Regions from separate parts of the Klebsiella sp. WOUb02 genome, predicted to be linked through region 2. Evidence: predicted binding sites of a transcription regulator. Region 2 holds the regulator's gene; each other region holds the start of a gene.
What was found. The regulator PurR, encoded in region 2, represses purine synthesis genes. The targets are predictions, from matches to a motif close to CANGCAAACGTTTGCNTG.

Region 1 (7,546 bases), 820 kb from region 2:
TTCTGGCGGCAAAAGACAGGAAGCTAGCCGCCGCGACGGCAAAAGCTGAGGGATTGTATCTGGTGTCGGTTGATTATCCGGCCCATTTCGATCTGCCGGTGATGCCGATGGGTCCGCTGTTTTTGGCGGACTGACGTATACGCCTCATCCTTCAGCCGCCGCTTTGCCGGCCGCGCTGGTTTTCCCGGACTCGCCGCTTTGCGCGCCTTCCGGGAGCTAGCGTTCGGCCGCCTGGATGCGCCGTGAAGGGTTTTACGTATTGCTATTAAGGACTAAAACGGTATGGACCTGATTCGCTTTTTAATTGATTTCATCCTGCATATAGATGTACACCTGGCCGAACTGGTTGCCGAGTACGGTATCTGGGTTTATGCCATTCTGTTTTTGATTCTGTTTTGCGAGACGGGTCTGGTGGTCACGCCGTTCCTGCCGGGAGATTCGCTGCTGTTTGTTGCCGGCGCGCTGTCAGCGCTGCCGACTAACGATCTGAACGTGCATCTGATGGCGGTGCTGATGGTGATCGCGGCAATTGTCGGCGATGCGTTGAACTACACCATCGGGCGGCTGTTTGGTGAAAAGCTTTTCAGTAATCCTGATTCTAAAATCTTCCGCCGCAGCTATCTGGACAAGACCCACGCGTTCTACGAGCGTCACGGCGGCAAAACCATTATCCTTGCCCGCTTCGTGCCGATTGTCAGAACCTTTGCGCCATTTGTGGCGGGAATGGGCCATATGTCCTATCGTCATTTTGCGGCCTATAACGTGGTTGGCGCGCTGCTGTGGGTGATGCTGTTCACCTATGCGGGCTATCTGTTTGGCGATTTACCGATCGTCCAGGAAAACCTGAAGCTGCTGATTGTCGCCATTATTCTCCTCTCCGTGCTGCCGGGAGTGATTGAAATCATTCGCCACAAGCGCGCGGCGGCGAAGCAGTCAAAATAGTTTTAGTAGCCTAATCTACCGCGGGCGGAACGCCGCCGCCCGCAGAGTGAAGTGTGAGCGGTACGACCACTTTTTTATCCCATGTGACGGGATGTTATGATTTAATGTGCAACATTCATGGTCTGTAAGGGTCAAAAATGGCATTATGCGCCCCTTACGACAAAACTGGCATCGACCAGGTTCAGGCAGAAAGGTTATCAATGAGCTGGATTGAACGAATTAAAAGCAATATCACTCCCACCCGCAAGGCAAGCATTCCTGAGGGTGTATGGACCAAGTGCGACAGCTGCGGCCAGGTATTGTACCGCGCAGAGCTGGAGCGCAACCTGGAGGTTTGCCCTAAGTGCGATCACCATATGCGTATGTCGGCGCGTAATCGCCTGCATAGCCTGTTGGACGAAGGTTCCCTTGTGGAGCTGGGAAGCGAGCTCGAGCCGAAAGATGTGCTGAAGTTCCGCGATTCGAAAAAATACAAAGACCGCCTGGCGTCGGCTCAAAAAGAGACCGGCGAGAAAGATGCGCTGGTGGTCATGAAGGGCACGCTGTACGACATGCCGGTTGTCGCCGCGGCTTTTGAATTCTCCTTTATGGGCGGTTCAATGGGCTCGGTGGTGGGCGCGCGCTTCGTACGTGCCGTTGAGCAGGCGCTGGAAGACAGACTGCCCGCTGGTTTGCTTCTCAGCGTCCGGCGGCGCGCGCATGCAGGAAGCGCTGATGTCGCTGATGCAGATGGCGAAAACGTCCGCCGCGCTGGCGAAAATGCAGGAGCGCGGTTTACCCTATATCTCCGTGCTGACCGATCCGACGATGGGCGGCGTATCGGCGAGCTTTGCGATGCTTGGCGATCTCAACATCGCGGAGCCGAAGGCGCTGATCGGCTTTGCCGGTCCTCGCGTTATCGAACAAACCGTTCGCGAAAAGCTGCCGCCGGGATTCCAGCGCAGCGAGTTCCTGATTGAAAAAGGGGCGATCGACATGATCGTACGTCGCCCTGAAATGCGCCTGAAGCTGGCCAGCATTCTGGCGAAGCTGATGAATCTTCCGACGCCGTGCCCGGAAGTTTCGCTCGAAGGCGACGCGGTGCCGTCGGTACCGGATCAGGAACCAGAGGCCTGATAGTGCAGAGGGCAGGCCTGACGGTGCTGCCCTTTTTTTATATTCGAATAGCTACGCGACATCATCCTGATCTGACCGCATCGCGGTACGCTGAAGGATGAGCGTATTTACCGTTAACGCTTGCGGACATCATGGAAAAAGAACCTATTCCTCAGGCCACGTCGCCCCTGGCTACGTGGCTTTCTTATCTGGAGCATCTGCACAGCAAAACTATCGATCTCGGGCTGACGCGCGTGAACGAAGTTGCCGGGCGGATGGCGGTTGTGAAACCCGCACCGTTCGTATTTACGGTGGCGGGAACCAACGGTAAGGGGACCACCTGCCGTACGCTGGAGTCGATGCTGATGGCGGCTGGCTATCGGGTCGGCGTCTACAGTTCACCGCATCTGGTGCGCTATACCGAACGCGTTCGCGTGCAGGGAGAGGAGCTGCCGGAAGCGGCGCATACCGCCTCTTTCGCCGAAATCGAAGCCGCGCGCGGCGCAATATCCCTGAGCTATTTTGAGTTCGGTACGCTTTCGGCGCTGTGGCTGTTTAAGCAGGCGCAGCTGGATGTCGTTATCCTTGAGGTTGGGTTAGGCGGCCGTCTTGACGCGACAAATATCGTTGATGCCGACGTGGCGGTGGTGACCAGCATTGCGCTCGATCATACCGACTGGCTGGGGCCGGATCGCGAAAGCATCGGCCGCGAAAAGGCCGGTATTTTCCGCTCAGGCAGGCCGGCTATCGTCGGTGAGCCGGATATGCCTCATACCATTGCCGACGTTGCGGCGGAAAAAGGCGCGCTGCTGCGGCGTCGCGACCTTGACTGGCGCTATGCTGCCGGCGATCAGGCGTGGGATTTCAGCGACGAGCAGGGGACGCTGGCGGGACTGCCGCTGCCTCAGGTGCCGATGCCGAACGCGGCAACGGCGCTTGCCGCGCTGCGCGCCAGCGGGCTGACGGTGAGCGAACGGGCGATCCGCGACGGCATTAAGCAGGCGATGCTGCCCGGGCGTTTCCAGATAATTGGCGAGGCGCCGCTAGTGATCCTCGACGTTGCCCATAATCCACATGCGGCGGCCTATCTGGCCGGGCGTCTCAAAAGCCTGCCGAAAACGGGGCGCGTGCTGGCGGTTATTGGTATGCTGCATGATAAGGACATTGCCGGTACGCTGGCAAACCTGATGGCGGAAGTTGATTGCTGGTACTGCGCGCCGCTGGAAGGGCCGCGCGGGGCAACGGCGGAACAGCTGCTGGAGCATTTGCGTACGGGGAGAGCCTGTGCGGATGTCGCTCAAGCATGGCATGCGGCCATGGCCGATGCCGGACCGGAAGATACGGTGCTGGTGTGCGGTTCATTCCACACCGTGGCGCACGTAATGGAAGAAATAGACGCGGGGAGAATCGGTGGCGAGTAAGTTTCAGAACCGTTTAGTCGGGACGATTGTGCTGGTGGCGCTGGGGGTCATTATCCTCCCGGGGCTGCTTGACGGTCAGAAAAAACACTATCAGGATGAGTTTGCGGCGATCCCGCTGGTGCCGAAGCCGGGCGATCGCGATGAGCCTGACATGCTACCGGCGGCAACTCAGGCCCTGCCTGCCCAGCCTCCGGAAGGGGCGGCGGAAGAGGTGAGGGCCGGAAATGCGGCGGCGCCGTCGCTGGATCCGTCGCGCATCCCGGTAAACAGTAACAGCTTCGATGATGTTCAGGAGCCGGTTGTCGCGCCCAGGCCGCAGCCAAAACCTCAGGTTCAGCCGAAGCCGCAACCTCAGCCGCAGCCTAAGCCGGTCGATAAGCCGCAACCGCAGCCGCCGCAGCAGCAGACTGCCGCCCAGACGCCGGCGCCGAAGCCGGCTGAAATTCCTGCGCCAACCGGCAGAGCCTACGTGGTGCAGCTGGGGGCGCTGAAGAATGCGGACAAGGTCAACGAAATCGTCGGTAAGCTGCGCTCCTCCGGGTTCAAGGTTTACACGTCGCCTTCGACGCCGGTGCAGGGAAAAATCACCCGCATTCTGGTTGGTCCTGATGCTTCGAAAGATAAGCTGAAAGGCCAGCTTGGCGATCTGAAGCAGCTGTCGGGTCTGAGCGGCGTGGTGATGGGATACAGTCCAAACTAGCTTTGCTATTCAGCCTGATAGCGTTGCAGAACGCCGATGCAGATGCCGGGTCAGGAGGCGATTGCCCTTGTGCAGTCGGGCGCGTTCGGGTGAGCGAGTCGTCGGGCCCGCTAACCCGCTCACCGTCAGCGAGTGAGGGGCTGAATCCCTTACCTGACAGGCCCTGCAGAGGCAAAAGGCAGAATGGCGTTGAATGTTTTTTCAGCGCCATTTTTATTTCTGTAGGGCACGGAAATCCCTACGCAAACGTTTTCTTTTTCTGTTAGAATGCGCCCCGAACCGGACGACAGGGCGTAAAATCGTAGGATGTATATGGTCTGGATTGATTACGCCATTATTGCGGTGATTGGTTTTTCCTGTCTGGTAAGCCTGATCCGCGGCTTTGTTCGTGAAGCGTTATCGCTGGTAACCTGGGGATGTGCTTTCTTTGTTGCCAGTCATTACTACACTTACCTGGCTGTCTGGTTCACGGGCTTTGAAGACGAAATGGTCCGCAATGGGATTGCTATCGCGATACTGTTTATCGCAACGCTTATCGTCGGCGCTATCGTTAATTACGTGATTAGCGCACTGGTAGAGAAAACGGGCCTGTCGGGTACCGACAGGGTGTTAGGGATCTGTTTTGGCGCCCTTCGCGGCGTGCTGATTGTCTCGGCGATCCTGTTCTTTCTCGATAGTTTTACCGGTATGGCGAAGAGCGAAGACTGGCAAAAGTCGGAGCTTATCCCGCAGTTCAGTTTCGTTATCAGATGGTTTTTTGACTATCTGCAGAGCTCGTCAAGTTTCTTGCCCAAAGCATAAGCGTTGGGACGTAGCTGAACGAGGAAAAGACGTATGTGCGGTATTGTCGGTATCGCCGGTGTTATGCCGGTAAACCAGTCGATTTATGACGCGTTAACGGTGCTTCAGCATCGTGGCCAGGATGCCGCAGGCATCATCACCATTGATGCAAATAATTGCTTCCGCTTGCGTAAGGCAAACGGGATGGTGAGCGATATTTTTGAGGCTCGCCACATGCAGCGTATGCAGGGCAACATGGGGATCGGCCACGTCCGTTACCCAACGGCCGGCAGCTCCAGCGCCTCCGAGGCTCAGCCTTTCTACGTTAACTCGCCGTATGGCATTACGTTGGCGCATAACGGTAACCTGACCAACGCTCACGAGCTGCGTAAAAAGCTGTTTGAAGAGAAACGCCGCCACATCAACACCACCTCCGATTCTGAAATTCTGCTCAATATTTTCGCCAGCGAACTGGATAACTTCCGCCATTACCCGCTGGAAGCCGACAATATCTTTGCGGCAATTGCGGCGACCAATCGGCAGATTCGCGGCGCCTACGCCTGCGTGGCGATGATTATCGGCCACGGTATGGTTGCGTTTCGCGACCCGAACGGTATTCGCCCGCTGGTGCTGGGCAAGCGCGACGTCGGTGACGGCCGCACCGAGTACATGGTGGCCTCCGAAAGCGTGGCGCTGGATACGCTGGGCTTCGAGTTCCTGCGCGACGTTGCGCCGGGAGAAGCGGTGTACATCACCGAAAAAGGCCAGCTGTTTACCCGCCAGTGTGCGGAGAACCCGGTCAGCAACCCGTGCCTGTTTGAGTACGTCTACTTTGCCCGTCCGGACTCCTTCATCGATAAGATCTCCGTCTATAGCGCGCGCGTGAATATGGGGACCAAGCTGGGCGAGAAGATTGCCCGCGAGTGGGAAGATCTGGACATTGACGTGGTCATTCCGATTCCGGAAACCTCCTGCGACATCGCGCTGGAAATTGCCCGCATTCTTGATAAGCCTTACCGTCAGGGCTTCGTCAAAAACCGTTACGTCGGCCGTACATTTATCATGCCGGGCCAGCAGCTGCGCCGTAAATCAGTACGCCGTAAGCTCAACGCTAACCGCGCCGAGTTCCGCGATAAAAACGTCCTGCTGGTCGATGACTCCATCGTCCGCGGCACCACCTCAGAGCAGATTATCGAGATGGCGCGCGAAGCGGGTGCGAAGAAGGTCTATCTGGCCTCCGCGGCGCCGGAGATTCGCTTCCCGAACGTCTACGGCATCGATATGCCGACGGCCACCGAGCTGATTGCCCACGGTCGTGAAGTGGACGAAATTCGGCAGATCATCGGCGCCGACGGCTTAATCTTCCAGGATCTGAACGATCTGATCGACGCTGTACGCGCTGAGAACCCAGATATTCAGCAGTTTGAATGTTCGGTATTTAACGGCGTGTACGTCACTAAGGATGTCGATCAGCGGTACCTTGATTATCTCGACTCCCTGCGTAATGACGACGCCAAAGCAGTGCAGCGTCAGAACGAAGTGGAAAACTTAGAGATGCACAACGAAGGCTAAGCCACGCCTTTGTAGCCAAAGCCCGCGGTCTGCAGACGGCGGGCTTTTTGTTTTCCGCAATCCGGTTCGCTGGCCGCCGGGCTTGCGTCCGGTGCGATAATCCGGCAAAGTCTGCGACACCAGGCACAAGGGGCAATCATCGTGAAACGACTTATCATTGGAATTTCTGGCGCCAGCGGTGCCGTTTACGGCGTGCGGCTGCTCCAGGTATTGCGCGATGTCGCGGATGTTGAAACCCATCTGATCATGAGCCCGGCGGCGCGGCAGACTCTGGCCCTGGAAACCGACTACGCGTTGCGTGAAGTTCAGGGGCTGGCTGACGTGGTCCACGATGCTCGCGATATCGCCGCCAGCATCTCTTCCGGCTCGTTTAAAACGGACGGGATGGCGATATTGCCCTGCTCGGTGAAAACGCTTTCAGGTATTGTTCATAGCTACACCGATGGCCTGATGACCCGGGCGGCGGACGTGGTGCTGAAGGAGCGTCGTCCGCTGGTGCTCTGCGTGCGCGAAACGCCGTTCCACCTCGGGCACCTGCGTCTGCTGGTCCAGGCGGCGGAAATGGGGGCGATTATCATGCCGCCGGTTCCGGCCTTCTACCATCGTCCGCAAACCCTGGACGACGTTATCAATCAGACGGTCAATCGCGTGATCGATCAGTTTGATATTACTCTGCCGCAGGACCTGTTCGCCCGCTGGCAGGGGGCATAGGCGTGCGCTAAAATAGTGCGCTTTATGATTCTTTGCGCCCCGATGGTGCAATTTTGTCGCCCCGATCAAATCCTCAACATTTAATTTGTTTTTTTGCGTTTCGGCGCTGCGGTTTCTCCGTTAATACTGGTATCTTCCCTTTCAAGACAATTCTGCAACTTTATATTAACAAATTTAACGCTGTTTCCGGCACGCACTGAGAAAATGGCACAAAAACTGCAGGATACGTCGGCACTACACATAACTAAACAACGCACCGCATAACAACATCAAGACACTTAAGGGTATTGTATGAAGAAGACGATCCTGGCCCTCTCTTTAATTA
Region 2 (7,546 bases):
TCCAGGAACGTTTTTTACTTTGCAGATTGAACAGGCGAGCGGTAGCAATACGCAGCGTATCTTTGAGATGGCGGGGAAGCTGCTTTTCCAGTCCGGCGCGCAGCACCTTATGGAAGAAAATATCCAGACGCTCGCAGTCCCACCAGCCGTCCATATAGCTTTCACCTAACCCCAGAGAACCTTCCTGCAGCACGCGCTTAAAAAAGAGGGGGTTTTTTATTCGTAGATCGGAGGGAGCGGAGCCATTAATTTCAATACCCGCACGACCGAGTAACTCAGACTGTAATTCGGTACCAGTCATCATTTGGTACACTTACTTCTTCTATACACGATGAACTCATAGCTTCTCCATCACGCCCAAGTGATCAGAACCTTAAAACAGCGTAGACGCTTTTTTTGGCATTGTGAGAAATCTCACGGAAAAATCCGTGAAGCTGCTATCCGACGTAGAACAGAGGAAGGGAGATAACCCTTGCCGAAAGGCCTTCCATGGTGAAACGGGAAGCATCCTGCCCCCGTTAATATCGATAAACTATCTATTTATGTGACACGGGATCCAGTATAGGCCCCTATTTTAAGGCTTTCAATAAAAAGATATTAGCAGGCTAATTACTGGACCTTAACACTACTGAAACCATTCTATGCATGCGCCGACTCGGCGCTCAGCCGGGTGGTGCGCAGCTGCATCACATATCCCAGCCCGGCCAGCGCGATGGAGGCCAGCATCACGCTGGTGGTGGTGAGCAGCGGGGTGGCAATCAGCGTGGAGACCAGCAGGCTGGTCAGGAAGCACAGTCCGAGCTGCAGGGTATTCTGCAGCGCGGCGGCGCGGCCCGTCGCCTGAGGGAACGGCCGTAGCGCCTGGGCGACGACAATCGGGTAAATGGCGCCGTTAACGATAGCCATCACGCAGAAGGGGGCCATCAGCGCGACGATGGAGGCATTCTCCTGCAGACCTGCCAGCCAGGTGGCGGCAACGCTGAGCGCAAAAACCACCAGCAGCCACGGCAGCAGCTGCTGCCCCTGCCATCTCTGCAGCGCCGCCCGGCAGCCGTATCCGCCGATTAAAAAGGCAATAGTTTGCGGCACGTAGCTCAGGCCGATGGCGGTTGGCCCGTAGCCCATGTCATGCAGAATAAACGGCGATCCGGTCAGCCAGGCGAAAAAGCTGGCGGAGCAGGCGGCATAAATCAGCACGTTGCCGCTATACTCGCGCGAGCGCAGCAGCGCCAGGAAGGTCAGCTTTTTCTGCGCGCCGCTCTCGGGCTTGCTCACCGGCTTGAGGCGTAAGGCGGGCAGCATCAGCAGCAGGGAGATGGCGAACAGGGTCGCGAAAATAGCCTGCCAGTCGAAATGGGCGAGCAGCCAGCTGCCGAGCAGCGGCGCCAGGGCCGGCGACAGGCCCACCAGCGGCATGATGGTGGCGAATATGCGGTTGGTACGCTGGGCGGGATAATAGTCGGTGACCATCGCCTGCCAGGTGACCGCCGCCGCGCAGACGCCGATGGCCTGCACAAACCGCAGCGCCAGCATCAGATTCGCGTCCCGTACCCACAGCATGCCAAGGCAGCCGACGGCGAAGATGGCCAGGCCGCTGAGCAGTACCGGCCTGCGCCCGTAGCGATCGGATACCGGCCCCCAGAACAGCTGGCCAACGGCGAAACCGGCGAGAAACACGCTGAGGCTGGCGCTGACCGAGGCCGCCGAAGTATGCAGATCCTGCTGGATAGCCGAAAACGCCGGCAGATACATATCGGTTGCGAGGAAACCCAGCACGCTGAGGCCCGCTAACCAAACCAAAAATCCTTTCCCGGGTTGTTGCATAAAGTTCTCTTTCTTCTGATACAGGTAAGATGCCGCTGAGTGTAGGGAGTGCATTCTGGCTTGTGAAACGCTAATATTTGTTACATGCGTTCAAAAATTTTGCAGGCAGAATATGTGGTCCGAATACTCCCTTGAAGTGGTTGATGCGGTTGCGCGCAACGGCAGCTTTAGCGCTGCGGCTCAGGAGCTACATCGTGTACCTTCGGCAGTCAGCTACACCGTGCGTCAGCTCGAAGAGTGGCTGGCCGTTCCGCTCTTTGAGCGTCGCCATCGGGACGTCGAACTCACCCCAGCCGGGGTGTGGTTTTTACAGGAAGGGCGTTCTGTTATCAAAAAAATGCAGATCACCCGCCGTCAGTGCCAGCAGATCGCCAACGGCTGGCGCGGGCAGCTCTCGATTGCGGTAGACGATATCGTCAAGCCGGCGCGTATGCGGCAGATGATTGTCGATTTTTATCGTCACTTTCCGGACGTCGAGCTGATTGTCTTTCAGGAGGTGTTTAACGGCGTCTGGGACGCGCTGGCCGACGGCCGCGTGGAGCTGGCCATCGGCGCGACCCGCTCGATTCCGGTCGGCGGCCGCTACGCCTTTCGCGACATGGGCATGCTGAGCTGGCACTGCGTGGTGGCCAGCCACCATCCGCTGGCAAAAATGAGCGGTCCGCTGAGCGATGATACGTTGCGCAACTGGCCGTCGCTGGTCAGGGAGGATACCTCCCGCTCGCTGCCGAAGCGCACGACGTGGCTGCTGGATAATCAGAAGAGGGTGGTGGTGCCGGACTGGGACGCCTCGACAACCTGCCTGTCGGCCGGGCTGTGCATCGGCATGGTGCCGTCGCACTTCGCCCGCCCGCGGATCGCTAGCGGCGAATGGACGGCGCTGGAGCTGGAAAACCCGTTCCCGGACGCCGCCTGCTGTCTGACCTGGCAGCAGAGCGATATCTCGCCGGCACTCTCCTGGCTGCTGGACTATCTTGGCGACAGCGAAACGTTAAATCGGGAGTGGCTGCGGGCGCCGGAATAGGCGGCGCCCCGCCGGGATTAGCGGCGGTAGTCGACGAACGGGCCGTCGATCACCGAGCGGCGCTCGACCAGGCGCGGGTGAACTTCGATAGACTGCGACTCTTCGCGCTTGTTAACGATGCGGTCCATCAGCATATTGAATGCGGCTTCGCCGAGAGAGTCCTTTGGCTGATGAATGGTGGTCAGCGCCGGGCTAAAGTAGCGGGCGTTGCGCACGTTGTCATAGCCAATCAGCGAAATATCCTGCGGCACGCGCAGGCCCATTTCGTCCGCGGCGCAAATCGCCCCCATCGCCATGATATCGCCGCCGCAGAATATGGCGGTCGGGCGGTGCGGCTGGCTGATGATCTGCTGCATGGCGCGGTAGCCGGACTCCGGCTCGAAGTCGCCCTGAACCACCCAGCTCTCCGGGACGCGAATCTGCGCTTCTTCCATCGCTTTCATAAAACCGGCCAGCCGACCGGCGCCGGTGTTGCGCTCCAGCGGACCCGGGATCACGCCGATTTCACGGTGGCCGCGTTCGACAAGATAGCGGCCGGCCATGTAACCGCCTTCAAAGGCGTTATCGATCACCGAATCGGTAAAGTCGGCCTTGGACTCGCCCCAGTCCATCACCACCATCGGGATGTTGCGGTACTCTTCGAGCATGGAGAGCACCGACTGTGGATACTCGGAGCACATGACCAGCAGACCGTCGACGCGCTTTTGCGCCATCATTGACAGGTAGGCCTGCTGCTTTTCCGGATCGTTCCAGGCGTTGCCCAGAATCAAGGTGTAGCCCTTCTGGAAGCAGCTTTTCTCGACGGACTCGATAATCTCGGCAAAATAGGCCGCTTCGCTGCTGGTGGCCAGCAGGCCGATCGACTTGGTGTGATTAACCTTCAGGCTGCGCGCCACCGCACTCGGAGAGTAGTGCAGCTCTTTGATGGCAGCCCATACCGCGTTGCGCGTCTCTTCAGCCACAAAACGGGTTTTGTTAATTACATGTGACACGGTTGTAGTGGAAACGTTTGCGCGCTTCGCTACATCTTTAATTGTTGCCATTACTTCTCTCTCCAGACCTTGACCTGATCGTCTGATTATCGATACGTAAACGTTTGCCTATACACACCCTGAGCGCAATGTTCAACATTGCATCACGTCGGGAAACGACACAGAACGACAGGAAGGGGTCAATGGCCGATACGCTTTCAAATTAGCGTGGGATTTTGTCCGATCTTGCGGCAAAGGGGAAGAGTAAAAACGTGCATCGCCCTAAATCTCAGAAGATTTTTATGCAATACTGTGCAAAAATGAGCAGGCTCACTTTTCTTGTGGGGATAATCAGGGGGAAAATTGATGGATACAGATTTAAAGTTTTCGCTGACCACGACGATTATTGTTCTGGGGCTGATCGTGGCCGCAGCGCTGACCGCCGTACTGCACTAATTCTTGCGGGGGAGAGGCTCCTTTCCCCCATTCCCGCGTATTATTATCAAATTCGCAAAAATCTTTTGCCATTTCGTTTACTTTTGTTTTTCTGTGATTGATGTCATGCTTTTGCCTTCTGATGAGATACCGTCGCTGAGGACGGTTTGCTGGAGTCATTGCATGAAAATCAACTTTCCCCTGTTAGCGCTGGCCGTTGGGGCGTTTGGTATCGGTACGACCGAATTTTCCCCGATGGGATTACTGCCGGTGATCGCGAAAGGCGTGGATGTGTCCATTCCCGCCGCGGGGATGCTGATTAGCGCCTATGCCATCGGCGTGATGGTCGGAGCGCCGCTGATGACGCTGCTGCTGTCGCATCGCGCGCGCCGCAGCGCGCTCATTTTCCTGATGGCTATTTTCACCCTTGGCAACGTCCTCTCTTCAATGGCGCCGGATTACACCACGCTGCTGCTCTCGCGCATTATCACCAGCCTGAACCACGGCGCCTTCTTCGGCCTCGGCTCGGTGGTGGCCGCGAGCGTGGTTCCTAAGCACAAGCAGGCCAGCGCGGTGGCAACCATGTTTATGGGGCTGACCATCGCCAATATTGGCGGCGTCCCGGCGGCGACCTGGCTGGGGGAAACCATCGGCTGGCGTATGTCCTTCCTCGCCACGGCGGGCCTCGGCCTGGTGGCGATGGCCGGCCTGTGGTTCTCGCTGCCGAAAGGCAGCGCAGGGGAGCGGCCGAACGTGAAGGAGGAGCTGGCGGTATTGATGCGGCCGCAGGTGCTCTCCGCGCTGCTGACCACCGTGCTCGGGGCCGGGGCGATGTTCACCCTCTATACCTATATTTCGCCGGTGCTGCATACCATTACTCACGCTTCGCCGCTGTTCGTCACCGCGATGCTGGTGCTGATTGGCGTCGGTTTCTCTCTGGGCAACTACCTTGGCGGAAAATTTGCCGACCGCTCGGTTTCCGGCACGCTGAAGGGATTTTTACTGCTGCTGATGGTTATCATGCTGGCGATCCCGCTGCTGGCGCAGTCGCAGACTGGCGCGGCCATCAGCATGGTGGTATGGGGCGCGGCGACGTTCGCCGTGGTGCCGCCGCTGCAGATGCGCGTGATGCGCGTGGCTCATGAAGCGCCGGGGCTCTCTTCTTCGGTGAATATCGGGGCGTTTAACCTCGGGAATGCGCTGGGCGCGGCGGCCGGCGGGGCGGTGATTTCCGGCGGGCTGGGCTACGCATTTGTTCCGGTGATGGGGGCGATCATCGCCGGGGTGGCGCTGATGCTGGTGCTGTTCAGCAGTCGTTCGCGGCCGGAAGAGGCCTTAGCCAGCAGCTAGTTATCACCGCAGAAGGGAAAACCCTTCTGCGGTACCGTTTTATGCCGCCAGATTAGCCGCGACAAACTTCCAGTTTACCAGCGCCCAGAAGTGCTCCAGATAGTTCGGACGGGCGTTACGGTAGTCAATGTAATAAGCATGTTCCCAGACATCCACGGTCAGCAGCGGCGTGGCGTTGCCGGTGAGCGGCGTACCGGCGTTGCTGGTGGAGACAATCGCCAGGCTACCGTCGCCATTTTTGACCAGCCACGTCCAGCCCGCGCCGAAGTTTTTCGCCGCCGCATCGGTGAACTGCGCTTTAAAATCAGCGAAGCTGCCGAAGGATTTGGCGATAGCTGCCGCCAGTTCGCCTTCCGGCTCGCCGCCGGCGTTCGGCGCGAGACAGTTCCAGTAGAAGGTGTGGTTCCAGACCTGGGCCGCGTTGTTAAAGACGCCGCCTTCGGAAGAACGAACGATCTCTTCTAAAGACAGGTCTGCAAAAGCGGTGCCCTTGATCAGGTTGTTGAGGTTAGTGACGTAGGCCTGGTGATGCTTACCGTAATGGTATTCCAGGGTTTCAGCGGAAATGTGCGGCGCCAGGGCGTCTTTCGCATATGGTAATGCAGGTAATTCGAACGACATTGCTACTCTCCTTATTATATTAATGCGTGCAATAACCACATCATGCACAGGGAGATAGTAGCAAATTAAAAGATGTGACAAAAGAGAGAGTTAACCTGCCGCAGGCGCGGCAGGGGGCGTCAGCGGATTGTTTTAGGCGTCATCACGCGGCGGGCGCCAACGTAGTGGCGAACCCAGTAATCTTCGCTTAACGAGGTAATCTGAATATCGCGTCCGGTACGCGGCGACTGGATAAATTTGCCGTTACCAACGTACACGCCGACGTGATCCGCCGTGCCGCGGCCGCGGGTGCGGAAGAAGACCAGATCGCCGCTCTGCAGCTCGCCGCGGTCGACCGGGCGAGCATCGCGCAGGTGGTACATCTCGTTCGCCGTGCGCGGGATATGAATTTTCACCAGGTCTTTATAGGCGTAATACACCAGCCCGCTGCAGTCAAAGCCGGTGCGCGGCGAGGTGCCGCCCCAGCGATAGGGCTTACCAATTTGGTCCATCAGCTTCGACATCGCGGTGCTCTGCGCTTTTTGCACCCGCACCTTATGCGCATCGGCAAGCGTCAGCGGCACTTCTTCTTCGGCAACCGGCTTGCAGCGCTTTTTGTAGCCTTTACGCACGACGCACTTCTGCTTCACGCTGGCCATCGCCCGCGTCGGCTCGATATTGGCATTAGCCGAGGTCGCGCACTGCTTTTTATAGCCTTTGCGCAACACGCACTTTTTGGTTCCGCCGGCGGCCTGACGGTTTAATGCCGTTTGGCTGGAGGCGGTGGTGCGGGTAGGGTGTTTGGCGCGGGAGGAGGTCGATGCTTTCTTGCTGGAGGTTTTGGCGCTGGATTTTGTTTTCTGACCGGAGGCTTTTTTCTTGCGTTCGCTGGAGCCCTTTACCTGATGCGCTTTTGACGCGGCGGAGGCGTGCGTATGCCCTGAAGCATGCGCCAGCGGTGTAAATGAGATAGATGTAAACAGTAATGCGCAGAGCGAAATCGCGATTTTGTTTAGCCGCGCCACCGAGCACTCCCCTGATTAATTACAGACATGTACACATGCCTGACCATGAATGACAAAACCCAACGATTTTAATGCATAAAAACCCTGAAAGTTAATACTCTTTTGTATCTAAAACGTCGTTTGATTAACAATTGCAAAAAAATATGCCAGACATTGACCGCCTTGTACAGAAAGTGCGCGACAGGACGGCGCGCTGGCTGATGAAGTAATATTTTTAAGGCAACTTCAGTCTACAGAAGATAAAATAGAGCGAGTGAACAAAATGTTATTATCCGTCCTGCGTTCAGGACGCTACAATGACAAATTACTGCCGTATA
Region 3 (7,546 bases), 820 kb from region 2:
AACGGCCAGTTCGCTGCGCAGGACGCCTGATGCCGGTTCAAATACCCCGCGATAGCCTTCTGGCAGGCGAATTTCCGGCCAGCGGGCCATAATAGCCCGGGCGTCCATCTCCTCAACGTTGAGCGCAAATTCGCGCGCGCTGTTCATGACGTTAGTGAGAAACGCGGATTCGGCCGGGCCGAGGTTAATCACCCCGGTACGCTCAAAAACGGCTTCACCGCTGAGGGTGGCCAGTTCGTCCCACAGACTGCTGCGCCCGCAGCACCAGCGGGACATAGCGTTCACCTTCACCATAGGCGTGGCGGATAAGGCGCGTGCTGCCATGATGGCTGCCTTCCTGATGCGGAGGCTGGTGGGCGTCGGTCATCAGCACGTTGAGTCCTGCGCGACGAGCGTAATAGCCTGCGGCGGCGCCGGTTGAGCCGCTGCCGATAATGATGAGGTCGTATTGCATGGTATGTTCCGGGTTTTTGCTTTATTAGCAGGGTAATTAACAACCCACACTTATACAAGTCTGAAAATAAATCAGGCACCAGTTCGGTGCCCGTTTAGTTAGAGTATATGGATGACAGCAGAATCACTAATGTCTGCGGTACTCATTGACCTGGTATTCACCTGCTTCAATCTTCGCAATGCCGGCTTCAAGGATAGAAATAAATTGACGTGCGACGTCCGTCGTCAGCCATAAAGTCTGGCCAATTTCAGCTTCATTACTGCTTTCATGAGTGGGGTTCTGGTAGTGCAGGCGCAGCATCAGCGCGTCGTAGCTATCTACGGTGCTGATGTCCCATCCGACGAGGGGATGGGTCTGGATGACTTCATTATTCTTTTCCATCATAACCCCTTATTCATATGTTAAAAGACAACAATTCTCGAGGTTTAATGCATGTTTTCTGAAGCAAGTTAATTATATCAGGAGTTAAGTATAAACTCGAGAAATTAACGCGAACGGGGCGAGCTTTTCTCTTTTTGTCGCTTTTTTGCGCAAATGATGTCCCGCTGTACGTTATTTTGTAAGGAAATAATCAGCAAATTAAAGAAAAGTCTGAGTATTGGCGAAGGGAATAAAAAAAGCCGGGGCGACCCGGCAAAAGAAGCACAATGAGGGAGCAAATTAATTTGCTGTCCCGGTCAGACTTCGAACCGCATGAGCATTGCGCGGGCAAAAGCCTCGATTAATCGCCCGAGGCGTTCTGCGCCGCCGCTGTCATGCAGCCCAAACGACTCAGGGTACGTCGTGGATAAACCAGTCATCAGCGCTTTCCCAGGTTTCCTGCAGGATTTCGCTTATCCGGTCTTTATCTTCTTTAAGGCCACCAATAACGGAAAGATTGTTAGCGGTGGCGAAGCGTACGGTTACCTGGCTTGGTTTGGCCGGGAACTGCCGATCGATACGTCGGGAGAGTTCGCTATTCAGCGCTTCTAAAGCGCCGCTCGGTAAGGCGGTAGTTTTGGCGATAGAGACTTCGATGCGCATGATTGCCCCCTGTGTAATATACTGTTTATTTATACAGTGTAATTTCTCTATTTACAACAGAGGGCGGCGTTTTATTTTTTCATCGTCCAGCGTACGGTTTCGCCGGCGAGGAAGGGGACCAGCGTATCGTCGGGCAGAGCGATGCTCTCCGCCACCACGCTCTCTTCGCGCACCAGCTCAACAAAGCTCTCATTGACCGGCAGACCGTAGAAGCGCGGGCCGTTAAGCGAGCAAAACGCCTCGAAGTGCTGCAGCGCATTCATCTCTTCAAACACCGTTGCGTAGCTACCCAGCGCGGTTGGCGCATTAAAGCAGCCGGCGCATCCGCAGCTGGTTTCCTTGCGGTGACGGGCGTGCGGCGCGGAGTCGGTACCGAGAAACGCGCGGGTAAAGCCGCTGGCCACCAGCTCGCGCAGGGCCTGCTGGTGAATATTACGTTTCAGGATCGGCAGGCAGTAAAGGTGCGGACGAATACCGCCGACCAGCATGTGGTTGCGGTTAAACATCAGATGCTGCGGCGTAATGGTGGCGGCCAGCAGCTCGTTGCCATCGCGAACGTACTCTGCGGCATCCCTGGTGGTGATATGCTCGAATACCACCTTCAGGCCCGGCAGGCGCTGGCGCAGCGGCTCCATCACCGTTTCAATAAAGCGCGCCTCTCGATCGAAGATATCGATCTCCGCGTGAGTGACTTCACCGTGTACCAGCAGCGGCATGCCGAGTTTTTCCATGCGCTCAAGCACCGGCATAATGGTATCGATGCTGGTTACGCCGTGGCTGGAGTTAGTGGTGGCATTGGCCGGATAGAGTTTAGCCGCGGTGAACACGCCGGCCGCAAATCCGCGCTCCAGCTCGGCGGGATCGAGCGTATCGGTCAGGTAGCAGGTCATCAGCGGGGTAAAGTCATGCCCGGCGGGCACGGCGTTAAGGATCCGCTGACGATAGGCGACGGCGGCTTCAACGGTGGTGACAGGCGGCGCCAGATTCGGCATCACGATCGCCCGACCATAAAACTCGCTGGTGTAAGGCACGACGGTTTCCAGCATATCGTCATCGCGCAGATGGATGTGCCAGTCGTCAGGGCGACGGATTTTCAGTACCTGGGGTTGTGCTGTCATGGAAGGCTCCGGCTAATAGGTTCAGTCATCAGGGCTGTTTTTCACCGGGCACAAAGGATAAGCGTAAACGTTTTCCTTTGCATCAACTTCCGTAAAAAAACGGGCGCCCTGGCGCCCGCGATGTTAATTGGTGAAGGGGATGATTATCTCTCCCGGCTTGACCTCGATGCCTTTGGCGTACTTTTTCGCCAGCGCTTCGCCGGTGCTGGCATCTTCGCGCAGAACGTAGGCGGGCTGCTGGTTAAAATAGCTGCGCAGGGATTGGTTCAGGTAGGGGATCAGCGTCTGCACGACCGACTGCAGCTTCTCCGGCGCGACTTTCGCATCGACGACTTCCATCTCCTGCAGGAAGATCGCCCCTTTTTCCTTATTGAATACCGGCAGCGCTTTCAGCTTAAGGTCAATAGTGGCTTTTTGATTGCCGAACAGCGAATTGAGATCGAGGTTGGCAACGCCGCTGAGAGTCACTTTATTCGGCTCCTCGCGGCCAATCGCGCTGGTTAAATCGTGCAGCTCAATATGCGCATCCGCCACGCCCGGCAGGCCGATGTCCTTGGCGAAGTTATTACGTTTCTGCAGCGCCTGGTTAATTTCCTGTTCGCTTACCGAATACTGCGTAAGCTGGTTACAGCCGCTCAGGAGGCCGCTTACGATCAGCGCGGCCGCGATAAACATCTTTTTCATTGGGTTCCTTAACGTAATGCGATGGGCTCATCCTGACACAAAGCAGCATGGCCTGCCAGCATCGTAGGCGCTAGCGGAAAATGCTGAAAATCAGCCTGGCTATACGCAGCGACTCAGGTTCGTGGCTCCAGCATACCGGAGGCTGAACGCTTCGCGCTGAACTGCCACCACAGGGCGATAAAGGTGATAAAGCCGATAATACCCAGCATCAGCCAGGGTAGTTCCGGCTGATTGACCGCTTTACCGGCGTCAAACAGCCACCCGCCGCCGGCGTAGCCGAAGGCGCCGCCGAAGGCCAGCCCCAGTCGACTGAAACCCATGTAGCTGCCGCGCGCGCGGGCGTCGGCCAGCGAGGCGCCCAGGGTTTCACGCGCCGGCTCCGCGATGATTGAACCCATATAGAAAATGCAAATCAGCGTAAACAGTCTGCTGCAGGTTGCTGGTTAACCCAATCGGCAGCATGGCGAGCGTCATGACCAGCAGACCGGCCATCAGCCGGTGCTCCAGCCGATAGCGCTTTTCGCTCCAGCGGGCAATCGGATACAGCAGCGTCAGCGATATCGTCGCTTCGATGGCATACATCCATTTGACCGCCGAAGGGGAGCCCGCGATGTCGTTGACCATAATCGGCAGCATCAGCATTACCTGCACTGCCAGCATGTAATAGCCGGTGAGCGTCAGGACATAGATCACGAAGCGCCTGTCGCGCAGCACGCGCCCCAGCCCCTCGCGTACCGGCGTTTTCACCGTCGACAGCTTCCAGGCCGGGAGATACCAGGCGTTGAAGCCGGCGCAGGCGACAAACAGCGCCGCGCCTACGCTGCAGACGAGGCGGAAATCGTACTGTAACAACCAGCTGCCGAGCAGAGCGCCGATGACCGCCCCGGCGCTGTCCTGCATCATCAGGAGCGAAAAGAAGCGACCGCGCTGATGCGGGCGCACCAGCTTCACCACCAGCGCCGCGCGCGGCGGGTCAAATAGCGTACCGCCGAGGCCCGAGAGAATGCAGGAGAACCATAGCACCCACGGTTCATGGGCCACCGCCATCGCGGCAAAGCCGCCCGCGCGCATCAGCATGCCGGTGACGATCATCGGCTTGGCGCCGAAACGGTCGGCAACCGCGCCGCCAAAAATTCCCAGCCCCTGCTGCACCAGCTGGCGCAGGCCGAGGGCGATCCCGACCATCAGCGCGGCCCAGCCCATCTGGTCGACAAAGCGAATGGAAATCAGCGGGAAGACGACAAAAAAGCCGAGAACGACCAGCATGTTATCGACCAACAGGAAGTATTTACCCAGGCTCCTTGCCTGCGATACGCGGGACATTTCCCCTCTTGGGAAAATAGAGATTAGCCCTTCTAGTGTGCGGGGAAGCCCGGGCGTTTCCCAGCGGACTTGCGACAATATTTTTTTATCAAAAAGCAAGTTTGATAGAGGCTATTCATCGAAAAGGGGAGATGGTGCAGAAAATGGTATGTTGCTGTTTTCACACCGTCGTTCAGGACAGGTATAGTGAAGGGTGCAGGGTAATCAGTCTGGGGAACAGGAGAGGGGAATGTTTGGCTATCGCAGTAACGTACCAAAGGTGCGTTTGACGACGGACAGGCTGGTGACGCGGCTGGTCCACGATCGTGACGCCTGGCGTCTGGCCGACTACTACGCGGAGAATAAAGGGTTCTTAAAACCCTGGGAGCCGGTGCGCGACGACAGCCACTGCTACCCCTCCGGCTGGCAGGCGCGCTTGTCGATGATTTCGGAGTTTCATAAACAGGGATCGGCGTTCTACTTTGCGCTCCTCGATCCGCAAGAGAAAGAGATAGTCGGCGTGGCGAATTTTTCGAACGTGGTGCGCGGCTCGTTTCACGCCTGCTACCTCGGCTACTCCATCGGCGAGAAGTGGCAGGGACAGGGGCTGATGTTTGAAGCGCTGACCTCGGCAATTCGCTATATGCAGCGCACGCAGCATATTCATCGCATTATGGCCAACTATATGCCGCACAATCAGCGCAGCGGCGCTTTGCTGGCGCGTCTTGGCTTTGAAAAAGAGGGCTACGCCAAAGATTATCTGTTAATCGATGGCCAGTGGCGTGACCACGTACTGACGGCGTTGACGACACCGGGCTGGATCCCGGGTCGCTAAGGAGAGAGCATGAAATATCAGTTAAGCGCGCACGAAGCGCGCGTTATTGGCTGCCTGCTGGAGAAACAGATCACGACGCCGGAGCAGTATCCTCTATCGGTCAACGCGGTGGTGACCGCCTGTAACCAGAAAACCAACCGGGAGCCGGTGATGTCGCTCAGCGAAAGCGACATTCAGGATCTGCTGGATACGCTGGTTAAGCGCCACTTTCTGCGCACGGTGAGCGGATTTGGCAACCGGGTGACCAAATATGAGCAGCGCTTTTGCAATTCCGAGTTCGGCGATCTGAAGCTGACGCCGGCGGAGGTGGCGGTGGTCACGACGCTGCTGCTGCGCGGCGCGCAGACGCCGGGCGAACTGCGCAGCCGGGCGCAGAGAATGTACGAATTCAGCGATATGGCGGAGATCGAAAACGTACTCGAGAAGCTGGCAGGCCGCGATGACGGCCCGTTCGTCGCCCGTTTGCCCCGCGAACCGGGGAAACGCGAATGCCGCTACATGCATCTGTTCTGCGATGATATGGATTCGCTGATTACGGCGGTAGAGACGGTATCGCCGTCGGGAGACGATCTCCAGGCTCGGGTTGAGGCGCTGGAGGCCGAAGTGGCGGAGCTAAAAGAGCGGCTGGCATCGCTGCTGGCCCATCTGGGGGATTAATCGTGACGGCTAAACTACGCGTTGGAGTGGTGGGACTGGGCGGCATTGCGCAGAAGGCCTGGCTGCCGGTATTAGGCGCCGCGGACGGCTGGACGCTGCAGGCGGCCTGGTCACCGGGTAAAGAGAAGGCGCTGCGCATCTGCGAAACCTGGCGCATTCCCTACGCCGATTCCCTGGAGCAGCTGGCGGCGCAGTGCGACGCGGTCTTTGTCCATACCTCGACGGCCTCGCACTTTGAGGTCGTCAGCCGGCTGCTAAATGCCGGAGTGCACGTCTGCGTGGATAAACCGCTGGCGGATAAGCTCAGCGAAGCCGAATCCCTGGTCGAGCTGGCCGCCCGCCGCGGGCTGACGCTGATGGTCGGCTTTAACCGCCGCTTTGCGCCGCTTTACCGCGAACTGAAGGCGCATCTGGATGACGCCGCCTCGCTGCGCATGGATAAGCATCGCAGCGACAGCGTCGGTCACGATCTGCGCTTTACCCTGCTTGACGACTATCTGCACGTGGTCGATACCGCGCTGTGGCTGGCGGGCGGCAAGGCGCGTCTGAGCGGCGGCCTGCTGCAAACCACCGCCCAGGGCGAAATGCTCTATGCCGAACACCGCTTCAGCTCGCCGCAGCTGGAGATCACCACCAGCATGCACCGGCGCGCCGGCAGCCAGCGGGAGTGGGTGCAGGCGGTTACCGACGGCGGCCTGTACGAGGTTCGCGATATGCGCGAGTGGCAGGAAGAGCGCGGCCAGGGCGTGGTTCAGCGGCCGGTTCCCGGCTGGCAAACCACCCTTGAGCAGCGCGGATTTGTCGGCTGCGCGCGTCATTTTATCGAATGCGTGCAAAATCAGACGGTTCCTGAAACCGCTGGCGAACAGGCGCTGCTGGCCCAGCGCATCGTTGAAAAGCTGTGGCACGAGGCGATGAGCGAATAATTCGTTGTAACAACTGGCAGTAGTATTTCATGACGAACCCGGTAGACTATCGCCACTTTCCAGCGCCCGCCATTGCGGGCGTTTTACTTCAGGGTTGTGGAAAACACCTTAATGAACCTTTTAAAATCACTGGCGGCAGTCAGTTCGATGACCATGTTTTCGCGCGTGCTGGGCTTTGCGCGAGATGCTATCGTCGCGCGTATTTTTGGCGCAGGCATGGCGACGGACGCCTTTTTTGTGGCGTTCAAATTACCCAATCTGCTGCGCCGCATTTTTGCCGAAGGCGCGTTTTCTCAGGCGTTTGTGCCGATACTGGCTGAATATAAAAGCAAGCAGGGCGAAGATGCCACTCGCGTATTCGTGGCCTATGTTTCGGGTCTCCTGACGCTGGTTCTGGCGGTAGTGACCGTGCTCGGCATGCTGGCCGCGCCCTGGGTCATCACCGTGACCGCGCCGGGGTTTGCCGACTCCCCGGATAAGTTTGCGCTGACGACGCAGCTGCTGCGCATCACTTTCCCCTATATTTTGCTTATCTCGCTGGCCTCAT
Region 4 (7,546 bases), on a different replicon from region 2:
CACCAGCAGCCTCGACTATCAGGTGGTGGCGTCGATTTGCCATCTGGCGCGGATGAAGAACATGCAGGTGGTGGCGGAGTATGTCGAAACGGCGGAGATTCGTCAGGCGGTGATATCGCTGGGTATCGACTATATGCAGGGTTATGAGATTGGCGAGCCCGTGCCGCTGGATGCGCTGGCTAACGTGGCCACGGTTTAATCGGTAAACGGGCCGGACGCTCAGGGCGCCCGGCCGGCCTGTTAGCTATCGGGCTTTTCTTCGGCGATCTTCAGCAGCCAGTCAGGCACGCCTTCCCAGTACTGCTGCTCTTTTTCCAGATCGAGCAGCACCAGCGCATTTTGGCTAAACCAGTCGTGCGGGAACACCAGCGTCCAGTGGTTGGCTTCGGTCTTCAGCTTCAGCGTCGGCGGCGTTGTCGTCGCCTGGCGCTGGTTGTTCAGCAGAATGCCGAGGCGCAGTAGCTGAATGAGCGGCAGGAACTGCTTTTTCTTAAACAGCGTAAAGCGCGGCAAATCGTCGAGCTTGATAGCCTTACGGTGAAAGCGCACCAGCGTGGCCATCAGCATCTGCTGCTCCTGATTAAAGCCGGGCAAATCGCTGTTCTGCAGGATATACGCCGAGTGGCGATGCATACCGCTGTGGTTAATATTCAGCCCCACTTCGTGCAGCATCACCGCCCATTTCAGCAGCGCCGACAGGTTCGGGTTGTCGAGCTTGGGGTTCTGATCCTGCCACTGCTCAAAGATGTGGGTGGTGGTTTCCAGCACCCGACGCGCCTGTTCGCGGTCGATATTGTACTGGTTTGCCAGGCTTTGTGCGGTGCGGCTGCGGATATCCTGATGGCGGAAACGACCCTCCATCTCGTACAGCACGCCTTCGCGCAGCGCCCCGTCGGACAGGCGCAGACTCTTTAATGGCCAGCGCATCAAACACGCCGCACAGAATCGCCAGCCCCGGAGCAAATACCGCCTTGCGCTCTTCGGAGAGGCCCGGCAGGCTTAGCGCGTCGAAGTTCTTATATTTCAGCAGCTCGGCGACCAGCATTTCAAGGCGTTCAGGCGTGATAAAGCCGTCCTTCTCGCCCATGGCGACCAGTACCTCCTGAGCGGCCTTAATGGTCCCGGAAGCGCCCAGCGCGACCGTCCAGCCCTGAATGCGGAACTGCCACGCCAGCGTCTCCAGCTTTTGCACCGCCGACAGGCGCGCGCGCTGGAAATTCTCTTTGTTGATAATGCCGCCCGGGAAGTAAATCTGCGAGAAGCTGACGCAGCCCATTCTGCGGCTTTCGACCAGACGCGGTTCGAAATCCTCGCCGATGACCAGCTCGGTTGAGCCGCCGCCGATATCAATCACCAGCTTGCGGCCGCGCTCGGGCTGAGTATGCTCGACGCCCATAAAAATCAGGCGCGCCTCTTCATTACCGGAGATTATCTCAATCGGGTAGGGGATAACCTGCTCCGCGCGCTTGAGAAACTCAGCCGCGTTCGTCGCCTGGCGCAGCGTATGCGTGCCGACGATGCAGACGCTGGCGGGGGCAAAACCCTGCAGGCGTTCGGCAAACAGCGACAGGCAGCTAAGCCCGCGCGCGATCGCCTCTTCGCTGAGCACGGAGTTTTCATCCAGACCGTCGGCCAGATGAACCCGCTGTTTAAGGCGACCGATGATCTGCATTGCCCCGTCGACGACACGGGCGATCACCATATGAAAACTGTTTGAACCAAGGTCGACCGCAGCAAACTCCTGGGGGCGAGGGGCTTTTTCGTTTATAGGCATAGGTTAATCGGGCTGTTCGAGTGATTTGAGATAGTCATAGATCGCCATCTGAGCGCGAACTTTACGGCGGTTGCCGCGCGGCACGTAGCTATTACTCAGCTCTTTATCAAGATAGCGTGCTTTCACCGTGTCGTTGAACAAGATGTCAAAAATATCCAGCACCCGCTGCTTCAGACGCGGGTCCAGCAGCAGCGCGGCGACTTCGATGCGGTAGTCGATATTGCGCGTCATCCAGTCGGCGGAAGAGAGCCAGACCTGCTTATCGCCGCCGTTTTCAAAGACATAGACGCGGTCGTGCTCAAGGAAGCGGTCAACGATGCTGGTAACGCGAATATTGTCGCTAATCCCCTCAAGCCCCGGGATCAGGGAGCACATGCCGCGGATTAGCAGGTTAACGGGCACGCCGGAGCTGGAGGCCGCATACAGGCGGTCAACCAGGCCCTTATCGACCAGGTTGTTCAGCTTAAGGGTGATCCCGGAGGGCTGGCCGTTCTGGGCGTTAGCAATTTCCCGATCGATCATCTCATACAGCAGGCGGCGCGAGTTCTGCGGCGAAACCAGCAGATAGTCAAAGCTAACCGGACGGTATGGGTTTTCGATAAAGTTGAACACGCGGCGGACTTCATTGGTAATACGCGCATCCGCGGTGATTAGGGAGTAGTCGGTATACAGACGGGCAGTTTTTTCGTTGAAGTTGCCGGTGCCGATATGGGCGTAGCGGACCACCTCGTCGCCCTCTTTACGCGAAATCAGGAACAGCTTGGCGTGGATCTTCAGGCCAGGGGCGGAGAAGATAACGTGCACGCCGGCTTCGGTCAGGCGCTTCGCCCAATGAATGTTGGCCTCTTCGTCAAAGCGCGCCTGCAGCTCGACCACGACGGTGACTTTTTTACCGTTGTGGGCGGCGTGAATCATGGAATCGATAATCCGCGAGTCTTTGGCGACGCGGTAAATATTGATTTTAATCGCCAGCACGCTGGGGTCGAAGGAGGCCTGGCGCAGCAGTTCCAGCACGTGCTCAAAGGTGTGGTACGGATAGTAGAGCAGCACGTCGCGTTCGCGAATGGCGTCGAAACCGTTGCGGAACTTATCAAACCAGGTGTGGCGCAGGCGCGGCAGCGGCTTGTTGACCAGATTCGCCTTGCCGACGTTCGGGAAGCCGATAAAGTCTTTAAAGTTGTGGTAGCGGCCGCCCGGCAGCATTGAGTCATAGCGCGAAATCGAGAACATTGCCCGCAGCATTTCGACCATCGCGTCCGGCATATCGCGCTGGTAAACGAAGCGTACCGGTTCGGCGGTGAGACGCTGCTTCAGGCTGGAGGACATTAGCTCCATCAGGCTCGATTCCATCTCGTGCACCAGATCGTACTCGGCGTCGCGGGTCATCTTCATCGAATAGGCGTTCAGCGTATCGTAATCGAAGAAGCCTTTAAAAATATCATCCAGGCAGTAGCGCAGAATGTTATCAAGCAGGATCATCGGCTTACGGCGACGCGGGGCTTCCGGCGGCAGGTTAACAAAGCGCGGAACCTTATCTGACGGAATTTCCAGCAGGGCGTAGTTAACGGTTTCGCCGCGAATGATTTCCACCGCCAGATAGGTGTAATCATCTTTCAAAAACTGGATCAGGTCCGTTTCGCGGTTAATCAAAATAGGGGTGATGTGCTGGCGCAGGTACTGCTTAAAGTAGTTGCGCAGCCAGGACTGCTGGTTGACCGACAGCTGGCGTTCGTTGATCAGGAAGATCTGATTACGCGCCATCTCCAGCAGCAGCTCGTTATAGAGGCTGTCAAACTCCTGGTCGGCCTTCAGGACCCGGGCCTGAATTTTACCTAACAAGTGGCGAGAATGGGCGGTACTGCCTTGCTCTTCACTGATGATGATGCGGCGCTTGAGTTCAGCGAAGCGCACTTTATAAAATTCATCGAGGTTGTTGGAGTAAATGCCCAAAAAGCGCATGCGCTCAATCAGGGGGTTGCTTTTATCCGCCGCTTCCTGAAGTACGCGTTCGTTAAAGGACAACCAGCTGAGTTCTTTCTCGATGTATAGCTTTTCCTGGCCCATTACAACTCACACTCCGGTTGATTGATGTTGCATTTTCATTATGGCGAGCTTTGCCATTGAATGTCCAACTATGTCAAAGAAGTATGACAGTTTTCTTTCAACGCGCTGCGCAGAAAAGGCGGTCGCTTCCCTTTGCTTATTCTGTGTGCAAAACAGGTTAATTCTGGTGATTGTCGCCGGGCATTGGGCGGCAAAAAACATCCGTCGCCGGTGGGAGCTGATGCGGATAAACGGCGGTGGCGATGGCGAAAAAAACGCCTCTGGCGGATGCGAGAGGCGCTATCGATTACTCTTCTGCCGCATACCCTTGCGGCGGGAGAGGGGCGCCGTCAAGCCAGGCCTGGCTCCCCTCCATGCGCAGACGGCCGTCGACAAACCAGCTGACGACGAGCGGGTAAATGGCGTGTTCCTGCGCCTGCACGCGAGCGGTAACGTCATCTTCGCTATCGCCGGCGAAAACCGGCACTTTGGCCTGCAGAATGACCGGTCCGCCGTCCAGCTCATCGGTGACGAAATGCACCGAGGTTCCGTGCTCTTCATCGCCGTTTTCCAGCACCTGGCGATGGGTGTGCAGGCCGGGGTATTTAGGCAGCAGGGAAGGGTGGATATTCAGCAGCCGCCCCTGGTAGTGGGCGACGAACTCCGGGCTAAGAATGCGCATGTAGCCCGCAAGGACCACCAGATCCGGCGCGTAGGCGTCGATCTCGTGCATCAGCTCGCGATCGAACGCTTCGCGGTTGGCGAACTGGCTGGCGGTGAGCGCATGGGTCGGGATATCGGCCTCACGCGCGCGTTCAAGGCCGAAGGCATCGGCCTTGTTGCTGAATACCGCTCGCAGGGTGCCGCCGATCTGTTTCCGCGCGCAGGCGTCAATAATTGCCTGCAGATTACTGCCGCTACCGGAAATCAGCACCACGATATTTTTCATTCAATGACCACACGCTGTTCGGAATCAGAGGCTTTGATATAGCCTATTTTCCACGCGTTTTCACCTTTTTCGTTCAGCAGAGCGATGGCGTTATCGACGGCTTCCGGCGGCAGCGCGATGACCATGCCGACGCCGCAGTTGAAGGTCCGATACATTTCGTGGCTGCTGACGTTGCCGGCAGTTTGCAGCCATTTGAAGACTTCCGGCCACTGCCAGGAGGATTCGTCGATCACCGCCTGGGTGTTATCCGGCAGAACGCGCGGGATATTTTCCCAGAAGCCGCCGCCGGTCAGGTGCGCAATGGCGTGAACTTCGACGTTGGCGATCAGGTCCAGCACCGATTTGACGTAGATGCGGGTCGGCGCCAGCAGATGGTCGGCCAGGGATGCGCCGTTCAGGTCGGTGGTCTGCGGGTCGACGCCGCTGACTTCAATAATTTTACGCACCAGCGAATAGCCGTTGGAGTGCGGGCCGCTGGAGCCCAGCGCGACCAGCACGTCGCCGTCGGCAACTTTGCTGCCGTCGATAATTTCTGATTTTTCTACAACCCCGACGCAGAAGCCCGCAACGTCGTAATCATCGCCGTGGTACATGCCGGGCATTTCCGCCGTTTCGCCGCCCACCAGCGCGCAGCCTGACTGCAGGCAGCCTTCGGCGATCCCGCTGATGACGCTGGCCGCCGTGTCGACGTCCAGTTTGCCGGTAGCATAGTAGTCGAGGAAGAAGAGCGGCTCGGCGCCCTGAACCACCAGGTCGTTTACGCACATGGCAACCAGGTCGATACCGATAGTGTCGTGACGCTTGAGGTCCATTGCCAGACGCAGCTTGGTGCCGACGCCGTCAGTGCCGGAGACCAGTACCGGCTCGCGGTATTTCTGCGGCAATGCGCACAGTGCGCCGAATCCGCCCAGTCCACCCATCACTTCCGGGCGGCGGGTTTTCTTCACCACACCCTTAATACGGTCGACGAGAGCGTTGCCTGCATCAATATCTACGCCGGCATCTTTATAGCTGAGAGAGGTTTTATCGGTCACTGCGAAGTCTCCACACATTTGCGGTAGCAAGAAAAATCGGCGCAATTCTAACAGGGATAGCAAACGTTTGCGAGCCTGCTTTGCAGTCGGCGTTAATCGGCGGCGAGATGGACAAATTTGATACTGTTCACGAAAATGAAACCGGGTACATTCTTGTGCTTGCCTCCGTACGCCAGAATGATCATCATGCCACTGAAACCGGTTTCTTTTTTTATTTAAGCGAGCCGAACGACGGTACTGAGGGGATTCTGCAGGGGGGACAGAGTGATAATTGCCGCATTTGATATTGGTGGCACGGCGCTGAAAATGGGTACCGTAGCCAGCCTCCGGCGAGCTGCTGGAGAAGGGCAAGCAGCCGATTCGCGACAGCGACGGGGAGCAAATTTTGCAGGCCATGCTGGCGTGGATTGCCGCGCACCCGGAGTGCGAAGGCGTGGCGATCGGCGCGCCCGGATACGTTAATCCGCACACCGGCTATATCGAAATGGGCGGCGCTATCCGTAGATTCGATAATTTCGCCATCAAAACCTGGCTTGAACAACGGATCCGGCTTCCCGTCGCCATTGAAAATGACGCCAACTGCGTCCTGCTGGCCGAGCGCTGGCTGGGCAAGGCCGCCAATATGAGCGATTTTCTGGTCCTGACCATCGGCACCGGCATCGGCGGCGCGATTTTCTGTAATAACCGGCTGGTGCACGGAGCCAGCTTTCGCGCCGGCGAATTCGGCTATATGCAGACCCAACGGCCCGGCACCCGCGACGTGCGTCGCTACTCGATGAATGAGAACTGCACCCTGCGCATCTTGCGCCAGCGCTACGCCGACCATTTTGGCAAAACGCTGGAAGAGGTGACCGGGGAAGAGATATTCGATCGCTACGATACGGGCGATGCGACCTGTCAGCGGCTGGTGATTGAATTCTTTAACGGTCTCGGCACCGGCCTTTATAACCTCGTCAACGTGTTCGATCCGCAGACCATCCTCATCGGCGGCGGCATCGTGGAACGCCCGGGCTTTTTGCCGCTGCTGCGTGAACATCTGGCCTGGTTCGGCATTGCCGACTATATCGACACCGTCAGCCACGGCAACGACGCCGGGCTGATTGGCGCCGTTTACCATTTCAATCAGCAATACCGGTCGCCGACGGGCGATCGCGCATAAGGAAGAGAACATGTCTGGATTTAAAGAGGGTTTTCTGTGGGGCGGCGCGGTTGCGGCGCATCAGCTGGAAGGGGGCTGGCAGGAGGGCGGCAAAGGCGCGAGCGTTGCCGACGTGATGACCGCTGGCGCCCACGGCGTGGCGCGTGAAATTACCGACGGCGTGCTGGCGGGTAAAAATTACCCTAACCATGAGGCGATTGATTTTTATCATCGCTATAAAGATGACATCCAGCTGTTTGCGGAAATGGGCTTCAAATGCTTCCGTACCTCCATCGCCTGGACGCGTATTTTCCCGCTGGGCGACGAGCTGGAGCCGAATGAGGCCGGGCTGCAGTTCTATGACGATCTGTTCGATGAGTGCCTGAAGCACGGAATTGAGCCGGTGATTACGCTCTCCCACTTTGAGATGCCTTACCACCTCGTTCGCGAATACGGCGGCTGGCGCAACCGTAAGCTAATTGATTTCTTCGTGCGCTTTGCGCAGGTGGTATTAAACCGCTATCAGCATAAAGTGAAGTACTGGATGACCTTTAACGAGATCAACAACCAGGCAAACTTCCACGAAGACTTTGCGCCGTTCACCAACT

Region 1: a site for PurR is predicted at 4,398-4,415, ahead of cvpA (colicin V production protein). Genes of this name have one in related genera too.
Region 3: a site for PurR is predicted at 2,656-2,673, ahead of pyrC (dihydroorotase). Genes of this name have one in related genera too.
Region 4: a site for PurR is predicted at 5,857-5,874, ahead of purM (phosphoribosylformylglycinamidine cyclo-ligase). Genes of this name have one in related genera too.

Annotation. Positions count from the first base shown of each region.
Region 1 is NZ_CP170110.1:34,565-42,110, forward strand. Features, by position in the region: gene truA (tRNA pseudouridine(38-40) synthase TruA) at 1-134, shown strand, start outside; gene ABOC21_RS06895 (DedA family protein) at 283-942, shown strand; partial or broken gene accD (acetyl-CoA carboxylase, carboxyltransferase subunit beta) at 1,143-2,058, shown strand; gene folC (bifunctional tetrahydrofolate synthase/dihydrofolate synthase) at 2,190-3,458, shown strand; gene dedD (cell division protein DedD) at 3,448-4,158, shown strand; gene cvpA (colicin V production protein) at 4,471-4,959, shown strand; gene purF (amidophosphoribosyltransferase) at 4,993-6,510, shown strand; gene ABOC21_RS06925 (UbiX family flavin prenyltransferase) at 6,652-7,221, shown strand; gene ABOC21_RS06930 (hypothetical protein) at 7,302-7,463, opposite strand; gene argT (lysine/arginine/ornithine ABC transporter substrate-binding protein ArgT) at 7,513-7,546, shown strand, end outside.
Region 2 is NZ_CP170110.1:854,423-861,968, forward strand. Features, by position in the region: partial or broken gene cfa (cyclopropane fatty acyl phospholipid synthase) at 1-341, opposite strand, end outside; gene punC (purine nucleoside transporter PunC) at 640-1,824, opposite strand; gene punR (DNA-binding transcriptional activator PunR) at 1,937-2,848, shown strand; gene purR (HTH-type transcriptional repressor PurR) at 2,866-3,891, opposite strand; gene ABOC21_RS10925 (YnhF family membrane protein) at 4,186-4,275, shown strand; gene ABOC21_RS10930 (MFS transporter) at 4,438-5,604, shown strand; gene sodB (superoxide dismutase [Fe]) at 5,644-6,225, opposite strand; gene ABOC21_RS10940 (C40 family peptidase) at 6,345-7,229, opposite strand.
Region 3 is NZ_CP170110.1:1,676,539-1,684,084, reverse strand. Features, by position in the region: partial or broken gene solA (N-methyl-L-tryptophan oxidase) at 1-454, opposite strand, end outside; gene bssS (biofilm formation regulator BssS) at 581-835, opposite strand; gene dinI (DNA damage-inducible protein I) at 1,226-1,477, opposite strand; gene pyrC (dihydroorotase) at 1,549-2,595, opposite strand; gene ABOC21_RS14995 (lipoprotein) at 2,719-3,279, opposite strand; partial or broken gene mdtH (multidrug efflux MFS transporter MdtH) at 3,393-4,602, opposite strand; gene rimJ (ribosomal protein S5-alanine N-acetyltransferase) at 4,832-5,416, shown strand; gene ABOC21_RS14980 (YceH family protein) at 5,426-6,073, shown strand; gene ABOC21_RS14975 (Gfo/Idh/MocA family protein) at 6,076-6,999, shown strand; partial or broken gene murJ (murein biosynthesis integral membrane protein MurJ) at 7,111-7,546, shown strand, end outside.
Region 4 is NZ_CP170105.1:162,585-170,130, forward strand. Features, by position in the region: partial or broken gene ABOC21_RS01375 (EAL domain-containing protein) at 1-199, shown strand, start outside; partial or broken gene ppx (exopolyphosphatase) at 241-1,774, opposite strand; gene ppk1 (polyphosphate kinase 1) at 1,778-3,838, opposite strand; gene purN (phosphoribosylglycinamide formyltransferase) at 4,125-4,766, opposite strand; gene purM (phosphoribosylformylglycinamidine cyclo-ligase) at 4,763-5,800, opposite strand; partial or broken gene bglK (beta-glucoside kinase BglK) at 6,107-6,959, shown strand; gene ABOC21_RS01405 (6-phospho-beta-glucosidase) at 6,970-7,546, shown strand, end outside.